Regions from separate parts of the Rhizobium sp. N731 genome, predicted to be linked through region 3. Evidence: predicted binding sites of a transcription regulator. Region 3 holds the regulator's gene; each other region holds the start of a gene.
The links. The regulator LexA, encoded in region 3, represses DNA repair genes until DNA is damaged. The targets are predictions, from matches to a motif close to TGTTCNNNNTGTGTTCNG.

Region 1 (4,190 bases), 990 kb from region 3:
GGTCGACATAACCGAGATGCACAGTCTCGCCGATGCGGATCGAGCCGCTATCCGGCTTTTCCTGGCCGGTGATCATCTTGAACAGGGTCGTCTTGCCGGCGCCGTTCGGGCCGATGATGCCGACGATGCCGCCCGGCGGCAACTTGATCGACAGGTCGTTGATCAGCGTGCGACCCTCGAAGCCTTTGGTGATGCCTTCCAACTCGATGACCACCTGGCCGAGCCGTTCGCTCACCGGGATGATGATCTGCGCGTCGCCGGGACGCTGCTTCTCGGCCGCCTCCACCAACTGCTCGTAGGATTTGATACGCGCCTTCGACTTGGCCTGGCGAGCCTTCGGGCTGGAAGCAATCCATTCCTGCTCGCGGCTGATCGCCTTCTGGCGCGATGCCTCTTCGCGGTTTTCCTGCAGCATGCGCTTGGCCTTGGCCTGCAGATAGGCGGAGTAGTTGCCTTCGTAAGGGATACCGCGGCCGCGATCGAGTTCGAGAATCCAGCCGGTGACGTTGTCCAGGAAGTAGCGGTCGTGGGTAATCATCATCACGGCGCCGGGATAGTCGCGCAGATGCTTTTCGAGCCAGGCGATGGTTTCGGCATCCAGATGGTTGGTCGGCTCGTCGAGCAGCAGCAAATCCGGCTGCGAGAGCAGCAGGCGGCAGAGTGCGATGCGGCGGCGCTCACCACCGGACAGGCTGGTGACCTCGGCATCGCGCGGCGGGCAGCGCAGGGCTTCCATCGCCATCTCGACCTGACTTTCCAGATCCCAGAGGTTCTGGCTGTCGATGATGTCCTGGAGCTTCGCCCCCTCTTCCGCGGTCTCGTCCGAATAGTTCATCATCAATTCGTTATAACGATCGACGATCGCCGTCTTCGCGGCAACACCTTCCATGACGTTCTCGAAAACCGTCTTGGTGGGGTCGAGTTTCGGCTCCTGCTCGAGATAGCCGACCGTGGCACCCTCGGCGAGCCAGGCTTCGCCGGTATACTCCTTGTCCTGGCCCGCGATGATGCGCAGCACAGTGGATTTACCGGCCCCGTTCGGTCCGAGGATGCCGATCTTGGCATCCGGGTAGAAGGAAAGGTGGATGTTCTCCAGGATCTTCTTGTTGCCATAGGCCTTGTTGAGGCCGGACATATGATAGATGAATTGACGTGCCATGCTGCGCTGCTCCGGGCGGGAAACTTCGTTTCGTGCCGCTATGTAGGCGAAACAACGCCTGTGAGCAACGCCGAAACCCGTTTACGCCGGATTCCGGTCAGTAGCCCGCCGCATCGACAACGCCCTCGTCACAGCCGAACGAGGTTTTTCCCGCCCCCTGGATCAGATCGGCAAGGCCCGCGCTTTTTGCCGATGCCGCTCCCGCATCCGCAGACAGGCCGATCGTCAACTCGCTGATCACCCTGACATTGCCAGCTCGCCGGCAGCTCATCTTGACGCGCTCGCCCGCACCCGGCCCGAAGCTCTTGTCGAAAGCAGCCTTGATCGCTTCGGCCTTGACCGTCTTGCCGATATTGGCGGCGAAGAGGTCGCGCACGGCCGATGCGTTGAGAGCATCCACCAGATGGACACCGACGCCGAAATAATCCTCCACACTCAATTTCGTGCAGGTCCCATGCTTTGTCCATTCGTGCCGTTCAAGGCCGGACTGCGTGCCGGGCATCGCCTTTGCCAGCGCCGCCTGCGTTTCGGCCGAAAGCGTCACTTCCGGCAATGCAGCCCATTTACCATCCTTGTCGGCAGCCTTCTGGTCGTCGCTGACGCCGCAATAATCCTGCCGCATCGGCCAGAGGCCGTGCAGCGAGAAATTCGTTGCGTCGTGGCGCTCGCCGGTCTGGCTTGCGCATTCGGCCTTCTTCTGGTTCGTCTGACAGAAGGCGGGCTGCCAGCTCGCCGCAAGAATGAAACGGGTGCGTCCGTCGGCCTCCTGCGCCATGGCGGCGCCGGCAAAGGCTATCGATACGGCGAACGTCAAGGTACGCAACTGCATGCTGCTCATTTCAACCCCCATATAAGAACAATGCACGAACAGATAAGCACAAAGAGTAAACATCAGCAACCCTGAATCGCAACGCTCCCGTATTTTGTTATCGATTGCATCTAACGCTTTAAAGTCACACAAAGGACGTTCCATCACTTTGAGTTGAAGCATGATTCCTCAAATCGATTTCGCATTAAGAAATTATGCGCTAGCGATCTGTTCTGCTGCGGCAGGGAGGATCCGAATGTTTTCTGAAACGCAATGGCTCTCCGTGCCGGGAGCATCGCTGGCCTATCACCATGCCGAGGCGACCGGCCCCGCTTGCGGCATTCTGCTGATATCGCATGGCTTGGCGGAGCACTCGAAGCGGTATCGCCGCTTTGCCGAGGCAATGGCGGCGCGCGGCTATCACGTTTATGCCCACGATCACCGTGGCCATGGCGAGACGACAGCGCCCGATGCCCCGATCGGCCGCTTCGCGCGGCGCGATGGCGTCGAACGGGTGATCGGCGACATCATTGCCATGCGCGCTCACGCGGTCTCGCGCCATCCCGGCCTGAAGGTGATCCTCTTCGGCCATTCGATGGGTGGCCTCATCGCGCTCAATGCCGCCGTCACCGCCCCGGACGACTTCAACGCGGTCGCCGTGTGGAATTCGAATTTCGCGGTCGGTTTTGCCGGCCGCGCCGCCCAGGCGATCCTTATCGCCGAACGCATGCTGAAAGGCTCGGACGTCCCGAGCGGCCTCCTGCCGAAACTCACTTTCGCAGCCTGGGGCCGGTCCATTGCCAACCGCCGCACGGAATTCGACTGGCTGTCGCATATGCCCGGCGAAGTCGACAAATATGTCGCCGACCCTCTTTGCGGCTTCGATGCCTCGGTTTCGCTCTGGCTCGACGTCTTCGAACTAACCTTCCGCGCACCGCAAATGATCCATCTCGACCGGCTGCGGCGCGACCTGCCGATCCATCTGGTCGGCGGCGGAGAAGATCCGGCGACCGAGCGAGGAAAAGCCGTGATCTGGTTGTCAAACCATTTGAAACGCCAGGGCTTCTCCCGTATCAGCACTGAGATATATCAGGACACGCGGCACGAAACGCTGAATGACACCGGCGCAGAGGCAGCCATTGCCGCCTTCGCGGACTGGTGTGACGGCGCGGTCGGCAAAAGCTGAACGGCCAAAATCCCGGATGATGAGAATCCCACCATGAACAGCACCTCCGCCCGGCCGGTTTCATCCCCCTCCGACGTGACGATGGGGCTTGCGCTGATGTTTCTTTCGGTGATGTTCTCGCCGCTCATCGACATCTTCGCCAAGCTCGCCGTCGTCACCGTGCCCTCCGCCGAGGTCACCGCCGGCCGCTTCGCGGTGCAGGCTCTCTGCATGCTGCCGATCGTCATATGGCGGCGCAGCTTTGACGATTTCTCCTGGCGCCAGAGCCTGTTCCATGCCATCCGCGGTCTGATCATTACCATCTCAATGATTTGCTTCGTCACCACGCTGAAATATATGGCGGTCGCCGACGCGATCGCGATCTTCTTCGTCGAGCCGATCATCGTGACGATCCTCGGCGGCATTTTCCTGAAGGAAACGATCGGCTGGCGGCGCTATACCGCTTGCGGCGTCGGCTTCTTCGGGGCGATGCTGATCATACAGCCGAGTTTCAACGAAGTCGGCTACATCGCGCTCCTGCCCGTCCTCACCGCGCTCTGCATCGCCATTTTCGTGCTGATGACGCGCGTCCTGTCGCACAAGGAAGATCCCTGGGCAATGCAGTTTCAGATGGGCATCTGGGGCCTGATCTTCTGCGCCGTCCTGCTTTTTGCCGGCGATGGCAGCGGCTCCGATATCTTCGATCCCGTCATGCCCGTAGGCAACGCCTGGTTCTATGTCGCCGGCGTCGGCGCCATGGCCGCGATAGCGGGCATCTTCGGCGTCTACGCCTATCGCGCCGCACCGGCTTCGACGCTGGCGCCGCTGCAATATTTCGAGATCGTCTCGGCCACGATCTTTGCCTGGCTTGTTTTCGGCGACTTTCCGGATGCGATCAAATGGCTCGGCATCATGATCATCATCGCCTCCGGCATCTACATCCTCTGGCGCGAGCGCCGCTTTGCTTCCAAACCCGTATCCGATACATCTGAGGTGACGCTGGCGCCGTAGATTGCCTGGGAGGACCATGACCGAGAGCCTGACGAAAAAACCGCCGC
Region 2 (4,190 bases), 1.5 Mb from region 3:
ATCAGCGCCGTGCCGGTGGGACCGTCGACATGTTTGACGAGGGAGAGGTCGGTTCCGGCATCATCGAGCAGGGCGAGCGCATCGGCGGCAAAAGCATCCTTGCCGACGGCGCCGGCCATGTGCACATAGCGGCCGGCGCGACGGGCTGCCAGCGCCTGGTTGGCGCCCTTGCCGCCGGCGGCCGTGGCAAAACCGTTGCCGGCCACCGTCTCGCCGGGCTTTGGCAGTCGCTCGGTCGTGGCGATGAGATCCATGTTGATGGATCCGAAAACTGTGATCATCAGGCTGTCCCGTCTTTTGGAGCATGCGAATGACATCATGCTCCTGCTATTTCATGGGGCGAGACACTGCCCGAAGCGATCACTCCTCGTCAACCACCCGAAGCTTGAGAAGGCCGGTACGGCTTTCCACGGATTTGGCCGGAGTCTCGTCGTGGCGGGCGGGCTTGGCGTCGCCGCCTGCCTCGAATTCCAGCGCCTCGATCTTGGCGCCGCGCCTGGTGAGCTTGTCGGCCGATGTGACCACCATGTCGATATCTTTCTGCGCCAGGGCGAAATGGCCCTGCAGCTTGCGCACCCGCTCGTCGAGGCGGCTGAGATCGTCCATCAGCAGCGCCACCTCGCCCTGGATCAGATGCGCCTGCGCCCGCATGCGCTGGTCTTTCAGCACCGCCTGGATGACCTGGATCGACAGCATCAGCAGGGATGGCGAGACGATGACGATGCGCGCCCGGTGCGCCTTCTGCACCACCGCTTCGAAATTTTCGTGGAGCTCGGCAAAGATCGATTCGGACGGCACGAAGAGAAAGGCGGTATCCTGGGTTTCCCCCTGGATCAGATATTTCTCGGCAATATCGCGGATATGGATCTCCATGTCGCGGCGGAACTGCTGGCCGGCGAGCTTGGTGGCCTCGGGGCTGCCGGCGTCGCGGATGGCGTTCCAGGCTTCGAGCGGGAACTTCGCGTCGATGACGAGCGGCGGCGCCCCGTTCGGCATACGGATCGTGCAGTCCGGCCGCGAGCCGTTCGACAGCGTCTGCTGGAAGGCGTAGGCCCCCATCGGCAGGCCGTCGGCGACGATCGTCTCCATCCGCGACTGGCCGAAGGCGCCGCGCGTCTGCTTGTTGGAAAGTATCGCCTGAAGCCCGACGACGTCCTTGGCGAGTGTCTGGATATTGTTCTGCGCCGCGTCGATCACCGCCAGCCGCTCCTGCAGCCGCTGCAGGTTTTCATGCGTCGATTTCGTCTGTTCGGTGATCGTCGAGCTCATGCGCTGCGACATGCCGTCAAGGCGTTGGTTGATCGCCTGGTTGAGCTCGCTCTGCCGCGTGCCGAAGACTTCGGCCATCGCCGTGATCCGGCCCTGCATCTCCGCCTGGATCTTCAGAAGCTCGGCCATGCGCATCGCACTTTCCCTGGCGCGCAGATCCGCCTCCTCCGCCTGTTCGCGGCGAAGGCCGGCCGCACGCAGGAAAAGCACGATTACCAGCAGGATGAGGGCTGCAAGAACGCCGCCGGCCAGCGCCAGCATGGCCGGGCTGATCGAGGCGACGGAAGCTGAAAGCGATTCGGAAGCGACGGTCATGGCGCAACCATAACAGAAGATGCGGCAATATATAGATCAAAACGTGAACGAAGTCGGCAATCCTCAATATCCTGCGATGCCCGCCGCGCCTTGCTGGTCAACGCAGAAAATCGCAGCCGGATTAACGATTGCTCAACCATATTCGCCAAAATCTGTGGCGCAAAATTCCCTCCCGCGCCGTTGCGCCAAAGACAGAGATCTCAATGACATCCCAGCAGACCGACAGTGCGCTGAAACAGCGTCTCGATTTCATCGAACTGGATGAGGCGGCGCGCAAGTCGATGCGGGACCTGCGCCCGGTTATATCAGAGCTGGTCGGCGGCGCCCTCGATAAATTTTACGCCAAGATTGCCAGGACCCCCGCTGTCTCGAGCTTTTTCACGGACAAGAGCCAGGTCGCCCATGCCAAGAAGCGGCAGCAGGATCATTGGGCCAATCTTGCAGGTGGTAGCTTCGACGAAAGCTATGTCGATGGCGTAACGGCGGTCGGCCGCACCCATGCCCGCATCGGGCTGGAGCCGCGCTGGTATATCGGCGGATATGCCCTCGTCATGTCCGAGCTCGTCAAGGGTATCATGGAGAAGCAGTGGCCTTCGGTCTTCGCGCGCCAGCAGGGCAGGCAACTGGCCGAGAAGCTGTCCGCCGTCATCAAATCAGCCATGCTCGACATGGATTATTCCATCTCGGTCTATCTCGAGACGCTGGAAGCCAAGCGCCGTGCGCTGGAAGAGGAGCGCGCCAAGGCGCAATCCGACCAGGCGATCGCGCTGGAGCAGCTGCGCCGCGGCCTGGAAGCACTGTCGAATGGCGATCTCGAAGCCACTCTGCCCTCCGATCTGCCGGGTGATTTCAGGCAGATGGCCGAGCATTACAACCGCGCCGTCAGCGCCCTTCGCCAATCCTTCGCATCCGTGCGCGACACGTCGGGCCAGATCATGAGCGGCGCCGACGTCATTTCCAACGCGACCAACGACCTGGCGCTGCGCACCGCACAGCAGGCGGCCGGCGTCGAGGAAAGCTCGGCGGCCCTGCAGCAGCTTTCCGTCAGCGTCGGCCAGACCGCCGCCAATGCCGAGAAGGCTTCGGACGCCGTACGCGAGACGCAGCAGAAGGCGAAGAATTCGGGTGAACTCGTCACCAGCGCCGTCTCGGCGATGGCCGGCATCGAAAAATCCTCGACGGAGATTTCCAAGATCATCGGCGTCATCGACGAGATCGCCTTCCAGACCAATCTGCTGGCGCTGAACGCCGGCGTCGAGGCAGCGCGCGCCGGCGATGCCGGCAAGGGTTTTGCCGTCGTCGCCCAGGAAGTGCGCCAGCTGGCCCAGCGCACGGCCGAAGCCGCCAAGGAGATCAAGAACCTGATCTCGCAGAGCTCGACCCAGGTCAATGAGGGTGTCGGCATCGTCTCCAGCACCGGCGAGGCGCTGAACGACATGATCGGCCGCATCGACATCATCAACCGCTTCGTCGCCGATATCGCCGCTGCCGCCCGCGATCAGGCGACCGGCGTCAACGAGGTCAGTGTGGCGATCCGCAGCATGGGCGAGATCACCCAACAGAATTCCGGCATGGTCGAGCGCACGTCGGCGGAAACCGGCCGCCTCAAGGACGAGGTGGACCAGCTGATCGAGCTGCTGCGCCGCTTCCGCGCCCGGCCGGAAGGCCGTTCCGTCGCCGCCACCCGCCGGGCGGCATGAGGCGAATATGGCGAAATTCCGGGCGGGGATGCAAAAAAGCGTCTTCCCCGCCCGCCGGATAATTCCATAGTGGGAAAAGATGGGTTATGGGAACGCCCATGACCATCAAGCCACTCATCATTCTTCCCGATCCCCTTCTCCGCCAGCTGTCCAAGCCGATCGAGCGGGTCGACGCCGACCTGCAGCGTCTGGCCGACGACATGCTGGAAACCATGTATGACGCGCCGGGCATCGGCCTTGCCGCCATCCAGATCGGCGTACCGCGCCGCATGCTTGTCATCGACGTGTCGCGCGAAGGCGAAGAAAAGCAGCCGCAGGTCTTCATCAATCCGGAGATCGTCAAATCCTCCGACGAACGCTCGGTCTATGAGGAAGGCTGCCTGTCGATTCCGGATTATTATGCCGAGGTCGAGCGCCCGGCGGTCGTCTCGGTCAAATATCTCGACCGCAACGGCAAGGAACAGACGGTGGAAGCCGACGGCCTGCTCGCCACCTGCCTGCAGCACGAGATCGACCACCTGAACGGCGTGCTGTTCATCGATTATATCTCGCGGTTGAAGCGCGAGATGGTGATCAAGAAGTTCACCAAGGCGGCGAAGTCCAAGGCACTCTGACGAGCGTTGAAAATGCGCCGGCGAGGCACTATGATATCACCGATATCATGATGGAGGTGCCGAATGGGTGACCTGCTTATTCGCGATGTTCCTGACGCAATGAAGCGGCAACTTCAGGAAAGCGCGCAGCGCAATGGCCGCAGCCTTTCGGAAGAGGCGATCGAAATCATCCGCCGGCAGATTGCGGTCGGGCGTTCGGGGGCTTCCGCCGGACAGCGCCTGCGCTCGCTGATGAGCGACGAAAGATTGACCGATGAGGAGGTGGAATCCATCGCCGCATCCCGCCACGAAC
Region 3 (4,190 bases):
CCGAGCTTGCCGCAAAGCTCCTTCAGCGTGCCGGCGACCATAAAGGCGTGATCGCGGCTCTCCATCTGACATGGGCCGGCAATCAGCGACAGGCGGGCGATATTGGAAAAGGTGACCTGGCCTTCGCCTTCGCCGATCCTGACTTCGGAATTCGTGTCGGTGCTCATCGTTTTTCCTCGAAGGCGAAGAGCGCACCCTGCCCGGGCGTGGGCTTCACCAGAATGCGGTTGTTCTTGCGCGTGTAGGTCACCCCGTTAGCAGCCAAATGCGCTTCTGTCACGGCAAGATCGGCGACAGTGAAGAGGATTGCCCGGCCGCGCAGGCCACGATCGGCGGAGGAGACGACAAGCTCGAAATAGGCCTCCAGCCCTTCCGGCGTCATCAGGCTGATCTTCGCATTCGATGCCGCGATATTCACGCCGAAACCGGTTTTCTCCGCCGCCGCCTGCCCTATCGCAAGTCCGACGAAAGCGGCGAATGCCGCCGGGTCCGGCGCACAAAGCGCGATCTCGGCAATACCGATCACGCCATTGGCATGCGTCTCCAGCGCGGCGCGATCTGTCGGGAACGAATTGATGCGCTGGCAGGTAAAGAGAAAGAAATCGGGGGCGCGCAAATCAGCTGCAAAGGCCAGCTTGAAGCTGCCGACGCTCTCCGAACCATCCGGCATCCGCATCGGCCGGCTGAATTGCAACATCTCACCGGCGCTCGCGCCGTTGCCGACCAAGCGCTTATGATCGACGCCGGCATCCTCGCTGAGGAAGGCCAGCGCAGAAAGTCCCTCCTCGCCGCAGCGGAAACGGAAGGCGCGATTGCGGGCAATGAAGACATTGCCCTGGCGGGCCGCTGCCTCGCTCTCCTCGACACTCGCAACGCCAAGCGGCTCCAGATAGGTCTTGTCGGCGAAAAAGACGCAGGCATTCTCCGTTCCGAAGGGATGGCGCGCATCAGCGGCGACGGTGAAACCGAGCTTGCCGAGCCTTTCACGCGCCAGATCGATATTGACCACGGGCAGCACGACATGATCCAGCGGGTGCGACTTGGCGGAATGCGCGTTCATGAATATCCCTCCTGAAACCGGCAAGAGATGTGCGACAGCACCTCGCTCAATGCAAGACATGTGCACCAATCCGGCGAATGAAAATAAAAATCTCGACGAGTTGACGCGAAGTTTTACGGAAATTTAGCTACTTGCGGAACACATATGGAACATATAGTGTCCGTTCTGGATTTGTTTCAATCACGGGGTCTGACGTCGATGCTCACGCGCAAACAACAGGAGCTTCTCCTTTTCATTCATGAGCGCATGAAGGAATCCGGCGTCCCTCCCTCTTTCGACGAAATGAAGGATGCCCTGGATCTCGCCTCGAAATCCGGAATCCACCGGCTGATCACGGCGCTCGAGGAGCGCGGCTTCATTCGCCGCCTACCGAATCGCGCCCGGGCGCTTGAAGTGATCAAACTTCCGGAGGCCTATAACCCCAGCCTTCAACAGCGGCGCGGTTTTTCGCCGAGCGTCATCGAGGGCAGCCTCGGCAAGCCCCAGCCGGTCGCCGCCCCCGCTGCGCCAAAGCCGGTCGCCGACAATGGCAACTCCATCTCCGTGCCGGTCATGGGACGTATCGCCGCCGGCGTTCCGATCTCGGCGATCCAGAACAACACCCACGACATCGTCGTTCCCGCGGATATGCTCGGCTCCGGTGAGCACTACGCGCTGGAGGTCAAGGGCGATTCGATGATCGATGCCGGCATCTTCGACGGCGATACCGTGATCATCCGCAACGGCAGCACCGCAAGTCCCGGCGATATCGTCGTTGCCCTCGTCGACGACGAGGAAGCAACGCTGAAGCGTTTCCGCCGCAAGGGTGCCTCGATCGCGCTCGAGGCCGCCAACCCGGCCTACGAGACCCGCATCTTCGGACCCGACCGCGTCAAGGTGCAGGGCAAGCTCGTCGGCCTCATCCGTCGCTATCACTGACGCCGGATGGGCCGGAATCGGTAAAACGATCGTTGCGCCAATCATAGGCGCGGTGGCGCATCCATGGTCGCGACAAAGCATCGAAGGCGGTGGTGACCTCCAGGTCGGCACCGGCGAAGCGCAATTCGACGGAACCGGTCCTGCGCAGCGTCTCGCCGGTGAAAAGCGTGCCGCCTGAGCGGCAGCTGTCGAAGCGCAGACGGACCGAGGTCACGACGATATCGGCCGTATCGCAGGCCGGGCCGAGATAGGCGGCATTGTCGATGACGGTCACGATATGGCCATTGCCGAGTCTTGATGTGCACCAGGCTTTCTTGACGCAGGAAAAGCGGTTTGCTTCACCGCCTGCTGCGGCTGCCCGCATCGCTGCGCTCGCTTCGTTCTGCTGATCGCGGGAAAGCCTGACACGGCGGTCTTCTCCTTCCGGCGGGATAGCCGGACCATCCAGCATCTTCGGCGGATCATGTGTCGGCAGGACCAGCGCTCGCTGCCACTGGTCGAAGATGAAATCCGGCGGGTTTTCACGGTTGGAAGCTATTGCCTCAGCCGCGACAACCGCAACCAGACTGCCATCCTCCGAAATCACCAGATCCGGCGGCCGGGGAGCCGGCAGAAGCAGCACGATGAGCGTCGAGATGGCGATGATCGATGTGCCGACATGGCGCAGTCGGGTGCGCAGCAGCGTCAGCAGCAGAAAGCCTGCCACCGCCACTGCGAAATACCAGGCGGGCAAGTGGCCGACGCCGATATCACCGCCCCAGCCGGACACCGTCTTGGCGACCGCAATCACCAGATCGAGGCCGAATCCGACCACCTTCCAGAGCGGAGCGTCCACACCGAAAGGCATGAGCAACATCGCCAGCAACCCGGCCGGCATGACGATGAAGGAGATGATCGGCATCGTCGCAAGGTTTGCCGGCAGGCCGTAAGCCGTCAGGCGATGAAAATGCTCGATCGAAAACAGTGCGGTGGAAAAGCCGCCGATCAGCGAGGTCAGGAAGACGCCGCCGAAGAAACCGGCGACGGCAACCACCGGCCTGATGATCGGCAGTTTCAGAAAAGCGTTTTCGCGGACACGCCTGTCCTTCCAGAGCTGATAGCCCGATACCAAAGCCAATGTCGCGGCAAAGGACATCTGAAAGCTCGGTCCCAATACTTCAGAAGGTGAAATGGCGATGATGATGAGCGCAGAGAGAACGATATTGCGCAGGCTGATCGACGGCCGATCGAAGAAGATGGCAATCAGCATAATGGCCATCATGATAAAAGCGCGCTCGGCCGAAACGCCGAAACCGGAGATCAGGTAATAGGCGGTGACGGCGATGAGCGCGCCGGCGGCGGCGAATTTCTTTGTCGGATAGGCTTGGGCGACACCGGGAAAGAGGCTGAGCAGCATCCGGAAGCCGACGAAGAAGATGCCGGCCGACAGCGCCATGTTGAGGCCCGAGATCGCGACGACATGGGCAAGGCCGGACTGGCGCAGCGCCTCCGTCGTCGTCTTCGAGATGGCGCGCCGTTCATCCGTCACCAGGGCAGCGGCAAAAGCGCCGGTGTCACCGGGCAGGATCGATCTTATGCGGTCGCCGATGCTGCTGCGCAGGCGGTAGAGCCATTCGAGCAGCGCGTCCGTCGACCTGTCCGCCTGCGGGCCTGCCTCCAAGTCGAGTTTCTCCGGCGCACCGTAGAAGAAACCGTTGGCGCCGATGCCGTCGAAATAGGCACCGAAGGAGAAGTCGTTGAGCGCGGGAAGTGCGGGGCCGGCCGGCGGCGTCAGCCGTGCCTTGCCGGTAATGATGTCGCCGATCTCGAAAGGCGCATCGGCACCCCGGACGATCGCGGTAATGCGTCTCGGCGGCCGTTTCAGCTCCGGCGCCTCGGTGCCGGTGACGGCAAGAATGTAGCGCCAGCGCCCGCGGCCGTCGCCTTCCCGCCGTTCGACACGGCCGGTCACCGTCGTCGTCACGGATGAATCGAGGATCACCGTCGAAGCCCGCCAGCTCTCGAACTGAGCCGAGAGCATGCCGCCGGCGAAAAGTGCCAGCGCCATGAAACTTGCGCGCAAGACCGGCCGGCTGGGACCGGTGAGGAAAACCGCGGTCGCCGACACCAGCAGGCAGAGCAGCGATGCAACGAGGGGAAAATCCGATCTGCCGAGAAACCAGAAGGCCGAGCCGGCTCCGAGGAAGACCGGCGAGAACAGCAGCAGGCGGCC

Region 1: the regulator LexA is predicted to act here: its motif matches at 2,012-2,029, upstream of AMK02_RS14625 (ribonuclease T2 family protein).
Region 2: the regulator LexA is predicted to act here: its motif matches at 1,617-1,634, upstream of AMK02_RS02130 (DNA recombination protein RmuC).

Annotation. Positions count from the first base shown of each region.
Region 1 is NZ_CP013601.1:2,968,199-2,972,388, forward strand. It holds gene ettA (energy-dependent translational throttle protein EttA) at 1-1,159, opposite strand, end outside; gene AMK02_RS14625 (ribonuclease T2 family protein) at 1,257-1,997, opposite strand; gene AMK02_RS14630 (alpha/beta fold hydrolase) at 2,224-3,153, shown strand; gene AMK02_RS14635 (DMT family transporter) at 3,187-4,143, shown strand; gene AMK02_RS14640 (CaiB/BaiF CoA transferase family protein) at 4,160-4,190, shown strand, end outside.
Region 2 is NZ_CP013601.1:430,713-434,902, forward strand. It holds gene AMK02_RS02125 (ribokinase) at 1-281, opposite strand, end outside; gene AMK02_RS02130 (DNA recombination protein RmuC) at 361-1,584, opposite strand; gene AMK02_RS02135 (globin-coupled sensor protein) at 1,788-3,284, shown strand; gene def (peptide deformylase) at 3,383-3,898, shown strand; gene AMK02_RS02145 (FitA-like ribbon-helix-helix domain-containing protein) at 3,962-4,190, shown strand, end outside.
Region 3 is NZ_CP013601.1:1,978,506-1,982,695, reverse strand. It holds gene kdsA (3-deoxy-8-phosphooctulonate synthase) at 1-167, opposite strand, end outside; gene AMK02_RS09835 (VOC family protein) at 164-1,060, opposite strand; gene lexA (transcriptional repressor LexA) at 1,259-1,978, shown strand; gene AMK02_RS09825 (ComEC/Rec2 family competence protein) at 1,959-4,190, opposite strand, start outside.